Regions from separate parts of the Exiguobacterium sp. ERU653 genome, predicted to be linked through region 3. Evidence: riboswitches for the same ligand, from Rfam matches in the RefSeq annotation. Region 3 holds a riboswitch; each other region holds the start of a gene.
What was found. A riboswitch is a leader RNA that binds a small molecule or an ion and turns the genes downstream of it on or off. The one in region 3 is predicted to bind S-adenosylmethionine.

Region 1 (3,211 bases), 370 kb from region 3:
ATAGATATTTAGGAGCGAATCAAATAATAAAAGTGGATGGTTTACTTTTTGTTTTTTCGTTTTTAGCCATTGTTTTATGCCATATTTTTGAATCTCAAGGTAGATGTGATGATCATTCTTTTGACAATCATTACATTATCGTTTATTAAACATGTTGCATCGTTAATAAAGAAGGATAGTTAAATCGTTATGAATCGAAACGTAGGAACCACAGATAGATAATAAGATTACTTTTTCAATTTGAATTGTTTGATCCGCCACATCATCGACGTCATAAAAGCTGCCCATCCACCGAGTACAAGGATATAAATTGCCAAGAAAAACACAAATGCTCCATAGTCTTCGAGCTCTTCGAATGGATTCTGAATAATCATCGGTTCGGATAGTATGCCGACCACCATCAATGGAATGAAAAATAGAAAAAATCGCTTCCAAAAGTAGTGTTTGTATAGTTGTGGCAATGTCTGCTCCATGATCGACCCTCCTCAATGAAATTACACTTATTTACATATATGATAGCATATACACAATTGATGTTGGATGATTGGTCTTTATTTTTTAGCCGATTTCAAATGAAAAGAGGGTGGCCGATTCATTCAGCCGCCCTGCAGTCAATTCATTCACTTGTTCCAGTCAGTTCTCCCGTCCCGAACGTCGCGCTGAACGCACGGCACCAGATGACGACGGTGTTGTACTCTTCTAGATTCACATCCTTAGGGACCAAGTAGTTTTGATTCCCGATATTCCCTTTTAGAGCCCCTAGACTGACGCCTTCGGTCGTCTCTTGACCTGGTTTTGTCAAATAGACAAATAAGTCTGGACCGTTCGTCGTCTCGAACTCTTCAAATCGGAGATATGTCCCGTCTTCTGCCTCGACCGAGCGGATCGTCCCGGTCGTCTCATAATTTTTCTCCCCGTCCATGAACACACCCGCTACTTCGGTTGGACTCGGTTGTGCTTCCGGTGTCTCAGACGTCTCTTCTCCCGCTTCTTCTTCAGGGGCTGGTGATTCGACAGCTGTCGGTGGCAACCCTTCGTCGACCGTCTCTGTTAAAAATAGTGGGGAGATCAGCCACCAGGCGATGGCTATGATGGCGATACCGATGATTCCGATGATGATTTTTGTACGAGTCTTCATATATAATCCTCCTTTTCAGGTGTTTGAATCGTTACATTCCTTTTCCCGATTCATGGGCTTATAAAAAGACGCGAATCATTCAATTCGCGTCAGTTGAACATCATGCTGTCTCGGTCCACTTCTCCTCGATGAACTCGTCGCGTCCCGAGATGGCCCGGTCCTCCTTATAATGCTTCGGATTTTTTTTATGATAGTCCTGATGGTAGTCTTCTGCAGCAAAGAACGTCGTTGCTGGAATGATTTTCGTGACGATCGGGGCCGTGAAGCGCCTACTCGCTGCCAACACATCGCGACTCGTCTCAGCAGCGACTTGTTGTTCTTCCGTGTGATAGAAGATAGCTGGGGCATACTGAGGTCCCCGGTCTTGGAATTGACCACCGTCATCGGTCGGGTCGGTCTGAATCCAATACAGTTCAAGGAGACGTTCATACGAGAATAATGCTGGATCATATGTGATTTGAACGACCTCAAGGTGCCCCGTCGTCCCGGTTTTTACTTGTTCATATGTCGGATTGGCGACTTGTCCACCCATATAGCCGGATATGATGCCTTCAATCCCTGGTAATTCCTCAAATGGTGTCACCATACACCAAAAACAGCCACCTGCGAATGTTGCTTTTTCCATTCTGTCGTTCCCTCCAAATCGTCATTCAACAAAAAAGCGCTCACGTCGGATGACATGAGCGCTTTCGTCATATCGTCCAAGGTTTCCCTTGCTGGTCGTAGCACCTTGCCTAAGGCAGGTTGCTGTGAAGTCGCGGAGCCAGATCTCTCGTTCACTCTTGATATCGATATGTAGTTGGTGAGAGCATCATATCACCCTCAAAATACATTCGTCAATGATTCGGTTTTCGTTTCAACTGAAAAACAGTCAAGACGATGATGAATCCAATCAAAGCGATGGAAATGGGTGTACCATAAGGCACATTTTCACCGTATAGCTGTATGAAAAATAGACCGAACACAGCTAGCAACACGAATATGTAGGATCGTGTCATAGGAACCTCCTGTTTTTTCTTAAGTGTAACAAGAACACATCGACTTGGCGATACGAAAAGGAAATCAGACATAGAGCACGAATAAAAGGGGAGAGATAAAGGAGGAATGTATGATGGAACAAATCCAATTACATGAACTGACGATTGAACGTGCGCATCGTGGGTATAAAGAAGGACAATTCACGGCGAGAGACGTGACCGCCTATTATTTAGGACGGATTGCGACATATAATGAACGGCTTCACGCCGTCATTCAAGTCAATCCAGACGCCCTGTTCGAAGCAGAGGCGGCAGACCGAGCCTACCGAAAAGGAGTACGCAAACCGCTACTCGGTATTCCCGTCTTGATCAAGGACAACATCGAGACGAACGGTCTGATGCGCACGACAGCGGGTGCCGCCGCGATGCGACATCATTTCGCCGGTCGAGATGCCGAGCTCGTCAAACGGTTACGGGCTGACGGGGCTATTATCCTTGGGAAGGCGAACCTGTCCGAGTGGGCGAACTTTTTAACGGAAGGTATGCCGAACGGATGGAGTGCCGTCGGTGGACAGACGATGAACCCATATGGCGACGCGTTAAATGTCGGGGGATCAAGTTCGGGGTCGGCTTCTGCGGTCGCGGCGAACCTCGCTCTTCTTGCGGTAGGGTCCGAGACGAGCGGTTCAATCGTCCATCCGAGTGTCCATAACAGCATCGTCGGGATCAAGCCGACCGTCGGATTGATCAGCCGCTCCGGAATCATTCCGATCTCACGTTCTCAAGATACGGCAGGACCGATGGCGCGTACGCTTCGTGATGCGGTCATCTCCTTACAATCGATGTGTGGTGAGGATGAATCGGATCCGGCGACTCTTGAGACACCGGTCGGCCCCCCTTACGTGACATGTCTCGACGTGAGGCAGGCGGTCGGGATGCGCGTCGGGTTCGTCAAACCGGACATTTCAGACGAAGAAGTCGGATTGTATGAACAGGCAATCCAGTTGCTACGACAAGCCGAAATCGAACTCGTCGAGGTCACGCTGCCGAAGCATGCGGCGCTAGAGCAGGCGGACATCCTGTTCGACGAATTCAA
Region 2 (3,211 bases), on a different contig from region 3:
AGAAGCAATCTTCCCTTTTCTGCCACTCGTCTTAATCATTTCTGCGAATGCGGCGACATATGGCTTTTTGTTAGGTGTTCTCTTGTCGTGGATCGGGAGTCTTCTCGGAACGATTGTCGTCTTCGCGGCCGTCCGGTACATCTTCCGAAAACCGATGACACGATGGCTTGAGAAGCATAAGACGGCGATATATTGGTTAGAACGAATTAATCACATGAGCCCGATTTCGCTCGGGTTCTTATATTCACTCCCGTTCATCCCGGTCAGTTTGATTACCTATTTACTGGCGCTCATCCAAATGAAGCTCCGTACGTTCATATTAGCAGCGGGATTTGGTAAACTGCTCGTCGTCGTCATTTTCTCTGTCATCGGAGACCAGTGGGAAGAATTTATTCAAAGCCCGTTTCGCTTGTCGATGCTCGGTCTGCTCTTAGTCATACTATGGGCCATCAGTCGAGGGCTTGAGGAAGTGCTCAAGCGACGGGCGTTCAAGAAACGGAACGAGCAATTGAAACAAGAGATGGTGACCAAACGACAAACACCCCTTTGAGAAAGGGGTGTTTTCGCTTATGACTGTTTTTTAAAGCGCGGGAAGTTGAAAGCAATGGCAATCCCTCCGCAAATAAAGAGGAGGAACGGATAGAACATGAACGGGACGAGGTCAGGCGATGCCGTCTCCGTCAACTCTGCGGCAATGAGGAGTTGTGCTCCGTATGGGAGAATCCCTTGTACGCCGCACGAGAAGATGTCGAGCACGCTAGCAGACTTTTTCCGTTCGATGTCATATTCGTCTGCAATGTTCGCTGCAAGCGGTCCGGCTACGAGAATGGAAATCGTGTTGTTCGCCGTCGCCACGTTTGTCGCACTGACAAGACCGGCGATACTCCATTCAGCACCGGCCCGTTTTTGGATGCGTGACGTCAAGGCATCACGTAAATATGCGAGACCGCCGTTATGTGAAATGAGTCCGACAAGTCCGCCCATGAGTAACGTCAAGAACGAGATTTCGGCCATGCCGATCATCCCGTCCGCAATGGCTGTCACAAACGCTGTCACAGATAAGCTTCCGTCAAGTAGACCAATGATACCCGTGAGCGTAATCCCACCTAACAAAACGAGAATGACGTTCAGTCCTGTTAACGCTAGTCCGATCACCGCGAGATACGGAATCAGTTTATACCACTCAAATGCAGCGACATCGACAGTCGATTCACCGTTCGATAAGACGGCGAGTAAAATGGTTGTGATGATTGCGGCCGGTAACACAATCCAGAAGTTCGTTCGGAACTTATCACGCATATTCGTCCGTTGTGTCCGCACAGCAGCGATGGTCGTATCTGAGATAAACGAGAGGTTATCCCCGAACATCGCACCCCCGACGACCGCTGCCGCAGCGATGGCGACGTTGACACCACTCTCTTCATGTATACCGAGTGCGATTGGTGCAAGTGCAGCAATCGTCCCGGTCGACGTTCCCATCGCCATGGAGATGAAGGCGGCAATGACGAAGAGCCCGCTCAAAAGAAGCGATGGTGGTAAGAGAGTCAACGCAGCGTTGACCGTTGCATCGATGGCGCCGATTGATTCAGCGACGGTTGAAAATGCGCCGGCCAGTAAGAAGATAAAAATCATAATGATGATTCCCGGATTGCCGGCTCCTTGAGCGATGCGCTCGACGGTTTGGGTAGCATTTCCTTTTGTCATGAATGCTGCAACCATCAAGGCGATGATGGCCGCAACGAGGACTGGAAACTTATAAAAGTCCCCGTAATAGACACCCGCTCCGATGAAGAAGAGTAAGAAGACGAGCAACGGCAAGAGTGCCCATTTGTTTGCTGTTGGTTGTTCCAAAATAATCACCTCATTAAAAATAAAAAGGACCCTTTTCTGAGAAAAAGGTCCTTCGTGCGAAATACCCTTTTCATCTTTCGAGCAATACGCCCGCTGGATTTGGCACAGGTTCCCCGCTGCCGAGACTTCACAGGGCCAGTCCCTCCGTCTCTCTCGATAAAAAGTTAGTCTATTCCATTATCAAACACGTTCCTTAACGTACCTGTTTCGAATCTAGTTGTCAACTTAAAAACTCCCCAATTCGATGTGAGAAAGGGGAGTTTACGTCGTTAAATTGTTGAAGTGTGCCACGCGGTTACGTCCTGCATATTTCCCACCGACATACAGCGCGCGGTCTGCGTTTCGAATCGTATCATCTAGACGCTTATTTCCAAACGCTTCAATCGTATCGACTCCAATCGACGTGGTCACAGAAATTTCGTGTTGGTCGACACAAAATGGTTTTGCTTCGATTTGGTGACGAATGCGCTCTGCGACTTCAATCGCTTGGGTCATATCACACTGGTTGAGGAGTAAAATGAATTCTTCCCCGCCATATCGTGCGGCAAAATCATCTGTACGAAGTACTTGTCGAATTCGTCGCCCGAATTCTTGTAACACGTGGTCACCGACTTGATGTCCATACGTATCATTGATTTTTTTGAAGAAATCAATATCGAGCATGGCGACCGAAATCGGATACATCGAGATATCGGATATTTGTTGAATCCCATATTCATAAAATGCGCGTGCATTTGCGAGAAGCGTCAAACTATCCGTCCGGCTCTCGGTATAGAGACGGTCTCGTTCATGACACCGACTGATGGTCCGATTGAACGACTTTAAGAGTTTGATGATTTCCTGCTGAATGATTTTTGGATATCCATAAACCGGCTCGCCGGTCATGACAATCCATGTACGAATTCCTTCTATTTCTTCCGAGCGGACAGAGACGAAGCTATGATAGTCATTATGGAAAGCATCGGAAAGTGAGGCATCCCATTCAAATCGCATCTCATAGTCGAGGACGGGGTCATTCGGTTGACTGATGTCGAGTAGTGCGTATACGACTGGTCGATCGATTGGTTGACGTGTCTTCAAATCAAAGTAGAGTATACGATCGAACAATCTGAACTCGACATATCCTTCATCGTAGTGATTCAATTGTTCACACTGACTTAAAAAAACTTCGATGGCTTGCGCCTCACTCTGTGACAAGGAGACGGCTTCTTTTGCTTCATCGTATTGTTCGATCAACGATTTGAATGCATCTTGCCGCTCTTTTTGAATGAGGAGCCGCTTAATAAAAAATGTTAATGCAGCCGCGATGCTACTGACGACAAGTAGATTGGTCTCTCGGAACAACGCCGCCGCTAAAATG
Region 3 (3,211 bases):
TATCTTAGCATTCGACTTGGGTATAAAACTAGCAATGCCAATCAAATGAAGGAGTGGAACAACATGGAACCAAAATTAGAGCATGACCCGAAAGTCGAACAAACAGAGAACCCAAATCGTCAATTTGACCAAATGAACGCGGGAAGTCCGAAAATCAACGTCGTGACCGGCATGTTACTCGGTGCACTTGTCGGTGGTCTTCTCGCATTACTTAGCTCCTCGAATCGAGATCATACGAAACAATCCCTCTCGAGCGCAAAATCTTCGGTCGGCGGCATTGTCAATGAAATGAAACAAGACCCTGCTGGTAAAGCCTCACAGGTTATTGAACAAGTGAAGACGGCTTCCGGCAAAATTCAGGAAGTATCTACAGACGTTCAGAACGTATATGAAAAAGTCGTCGGAGAAGTAGATACAGTTAAAGAAGACGTCAATAAAATCGTTGATACAGCACAAGAAGCCAAGTCTGATTTACAAGATATCGGTGAGAAGGTCGTCGAAGCGAAAGATACAGCTCTCGGACAAGAAACAACTTCCAACGATTCTGAGTCAGACGAAAATAAACAGACACCATCAACTACATGAACCAAAAAAACGACCTTTCCGCGGAAAGGTCGTTTTTGATTACGCGAAACGCTTCGCGCCTTCTTCAAGAACTGCTGCTTTATCTGTTTGCTCCCAAGGGAGTTCCACATCTGTACGACCGAAGTGACCGTAAGCTGCTGTCTGTTTGTAGATCGGGCGACGAAGGTCGAGCATTTTGATAATACCTGCCGGACGGAGGTCAAAGTTCTCACGAACGAGTTCAACGAGTTCTGTTTCGCTCAATTTTCCAGTGCCGAATGTATCGACAGCGATTGATACAGGGTGTGCAACCCCGATCGCATACGCGAGTTGTACTTCCGCTTTATCCGCAAGTCCTGCTGCAACGATGTTTTTCGCTACATAGCGGGCTGCGTATGCCGCTGAACGGTCAACTTTTGTCGGATCTTTACCAGAGAATGCACCACCGCCGTGACGAGCGTATCCACCGTACGTATCGACGATGATTTTACGTCCTGTCAAACCTGCATCCCCTTGTGGTCCACCGATTACGAAGCGACCAGTCGGGTTGATGAAGTATTTCGTTTCAGCATCGATAAGTTCAGCCGGAATGACTGCTTCGATGACATATTTTTTCAAGTCTTCTTGAATTTGCTCGAGTGTAATCTCTTCTGCATGCTGCGTCGAGATAACGATTGTATCGATACGAACAGGGTTGTTATTCTCATCGTACTCAACCGTTACTTGTGTTTTCCCATCCGGACGGAGGTACTCAAGCGTACCGTTCTTACGTACTTCCGCAAGACGACGTGACAACTTGTGTGCCAACGAGATTGGGAGGGGCATGAGTTCAGGTGTCTCGTTTGTTGCGTATCCGAACATGAGACCTTGGTCTCCTGCCCCGATTGCATCAAGCTCCTCTTCAGTCATTTGACCTTCACGAGCTTCAAGGGCTTGGTCTACACCTTGCGCGATATCGACCGATTGTTCGTCAATCGATGTCAAGACTGCACATGTTTCAGCATCGAAACCATATTTCGCACGTGTGTATCCGATTTCACGGATCGTTTCACGGACAACTTTCGGGATATCCACGTAAGTTGACGTTGTGATTTCACCAGCTACGAGTACAAGACCTGTTGTGACAGACGTTTCTGCCGCAACACGGGCATTCGGGTCTTCCGCTAAAATGGCATCCAAAATCGAGTCAGAAATCTGATCACAAATTTTGTCTGGATGTCCTTCAGTAACCGACTCTGAAGTAAAAAGTCGACGGTTCAAATTTGACATTCAAAAAACCTCCTATAATAAGGGTGATATGTGGACGGTACTCGTTCCCCTTACGCGTTGCTTTGGGACGGTAATGAAAAAAACCTCCCCCCGATGACATACATGGGGAAAGGTTGAATCGTTCTTCCTTACCCTCTTATCGTTCGAAGCTAATGGCTTCGCTTCAGGATAGCACCTTTTCCGCACAAGACTTCATGTCGGACGGTTGCTGGGCTTCGTAGGGCCTTGTTCCCTCCACCGCTCAGAATAAGAGTATCCGTTACGAAAACCATCATATAAATGACATCCGATTATGTCAAGGGAATTGAACGAATTCGTATTTTTTTCACAGACTTGCTAAACATTTCTGTTTGTGAATCGTCAACCATTTTTTTATTTCGTTTCTTTTTTTTAACACCTTGTGATAAGAGAATGTGTTAAACTATCCTTGTAAGAAAGCGCTTACTTAATAGAGAAGAAATGCTTGTTTTTAATTAGTGTGTCACATATAATTAAAAATGTCATACTAATTAATCTTGATTGCGGAAGTATGCGGATTTCATCCACATCTATTTAGGGGAAAGGTGGGATTCAGGATGGCGACAACGCTCCTGAAAATCGAAGAATTAATTAATGGTACCGACATGTTACGGAACTTGACGGTTCCAGAGCTGGTAGAAGAAGCCATTCAAAATGGTGAAGGTGTACTGACAAAAGACGGGGCATTATCTGTCAGCACCGGTGCTTTTACCGGACGGTCACCGAAAGACAAATTCGTCGTACAAGATGAAGTCAGCAACAACCTTGTCGATTGGGGGAAGGTCAACCAACCAATCGCTGAAGAGAAGTTTTCAGCACTTCTTGAAAAAGTACTCAATCACTTAGAGAAGAAAGATAAGCTCTACTATCTTGAAGCTGCGGCTGGCGCGGATGAACACTACACTTTACCCGTTCGTGCCATCACAGAGTATGCGTGGCACAGTCTATTCGCTAAACAACTCTTCTTACGTGAATGGCCGACGAAAGGTGCGTTCGACCCGTTTACGGTCATTTATGCACCGAGTTATAAAGCAGACCCTGCGGTCGATGGCACAAACTCAGAGACATTCATTCTCGTTTCATTCGCCAAACGTACAATTCTGATCGGGGGAACAGAATACGGTGGTGAAATTAAAAAATCAATCTTCTCCGTCATGAACTTCTTGTTGCCTGAACAAAACGTGTTATCGATGCACTGTTCGGCAAATGTCAATGATGCGAACGAAACGGCTCTCTTTTTCGGGTTGTCGGGAACTGGGAAGACGACACTTTCGGCTGACCTTGAGCGTCACTTGATCGGTGACGATGAACACGGATGGTCACCAGACGGCATCTTTAACATTGAAGGCGGTTGCTACGC

Region 1: linked by a shared signal. The riboswitch ahead of msrA (peptide-methionine (S)-S-oxide reductase MsrA) and the one ahead of metK (methionine adenosyltransferase) in region 3 are both predicted to bind S-adenosylmethionine.
Region 2: linked by a shared signal. The riboswitch ahead of KNO95_RS10180 (Na+/H+ antiporter NhaC family protein) and the one ahead of metK (methionine adenosyltransferase) in region 3 are both predicted to bind S-adenosylmethionine.

Annotation. Positions count from the first base shown of each region.
Region 1 covers NZ_JACSKV010000001.1:826,423-829,633, reverse strand. Annotated here, with positions in the region: gene KNO95_RS04290 (class I adenylate-forming enzyme family protein) at 1-4, shown strand, start outside; gene KNO95_RS04285 (hypothetical protein) at 228-473, opposite strand; gene KNO95_RS04280 (DM13 domain-containing protein) at 617-1,138, opposite strand; gene msrA (peptide-methionine (S)-S-oxide reductase MsrA) at 1,239-1,763, opposite strand; SAM riboswitch class I at 1,831-1,930, opposite strand; gene KNO95_RS04270 (hypothetical protein) at 1,975-2,136, opposite strand; gene KNO95_RS04265 (amidase family protein) at 2,250-3,211, shown strand, end outside.
Region 2 covers NZ_JACSKV010000002.1:34,975-38,185, reverse strand. Annotated here, with positions in the region: gene KNO95_RS10185 (TVP38/TMEM64 family protein) at 1-550, shown strand, start outside; gene KNO95_RS10180 (Na+/H+ antiporter NhaC family protein) at 568-1,851, opposite strand; SAM riboswitch class I at 1,919-2,014, opposite strand; gene KNO95_RS10175 (GGDEF domain-containing protein) at 2,113-3,211, opposite strand, start outside.
Region 3 covers NZ_JACSKV010000001.1:1,200,934-1,204,144, forward strand. Annotated here, with positions in the region: gene KNO95_RS06190 (hypothetical protein) at 64-585, shown strand; gene metK (methionine adenosyltransferase) at 625-1,833, opposite strand; SAM riboswitch class I at 1,967-2,086, opposite strand; gene pckA (phosphoenolpyruvate carboxykinase (ATP)) at 2,409-3,211, shown strand, end outside.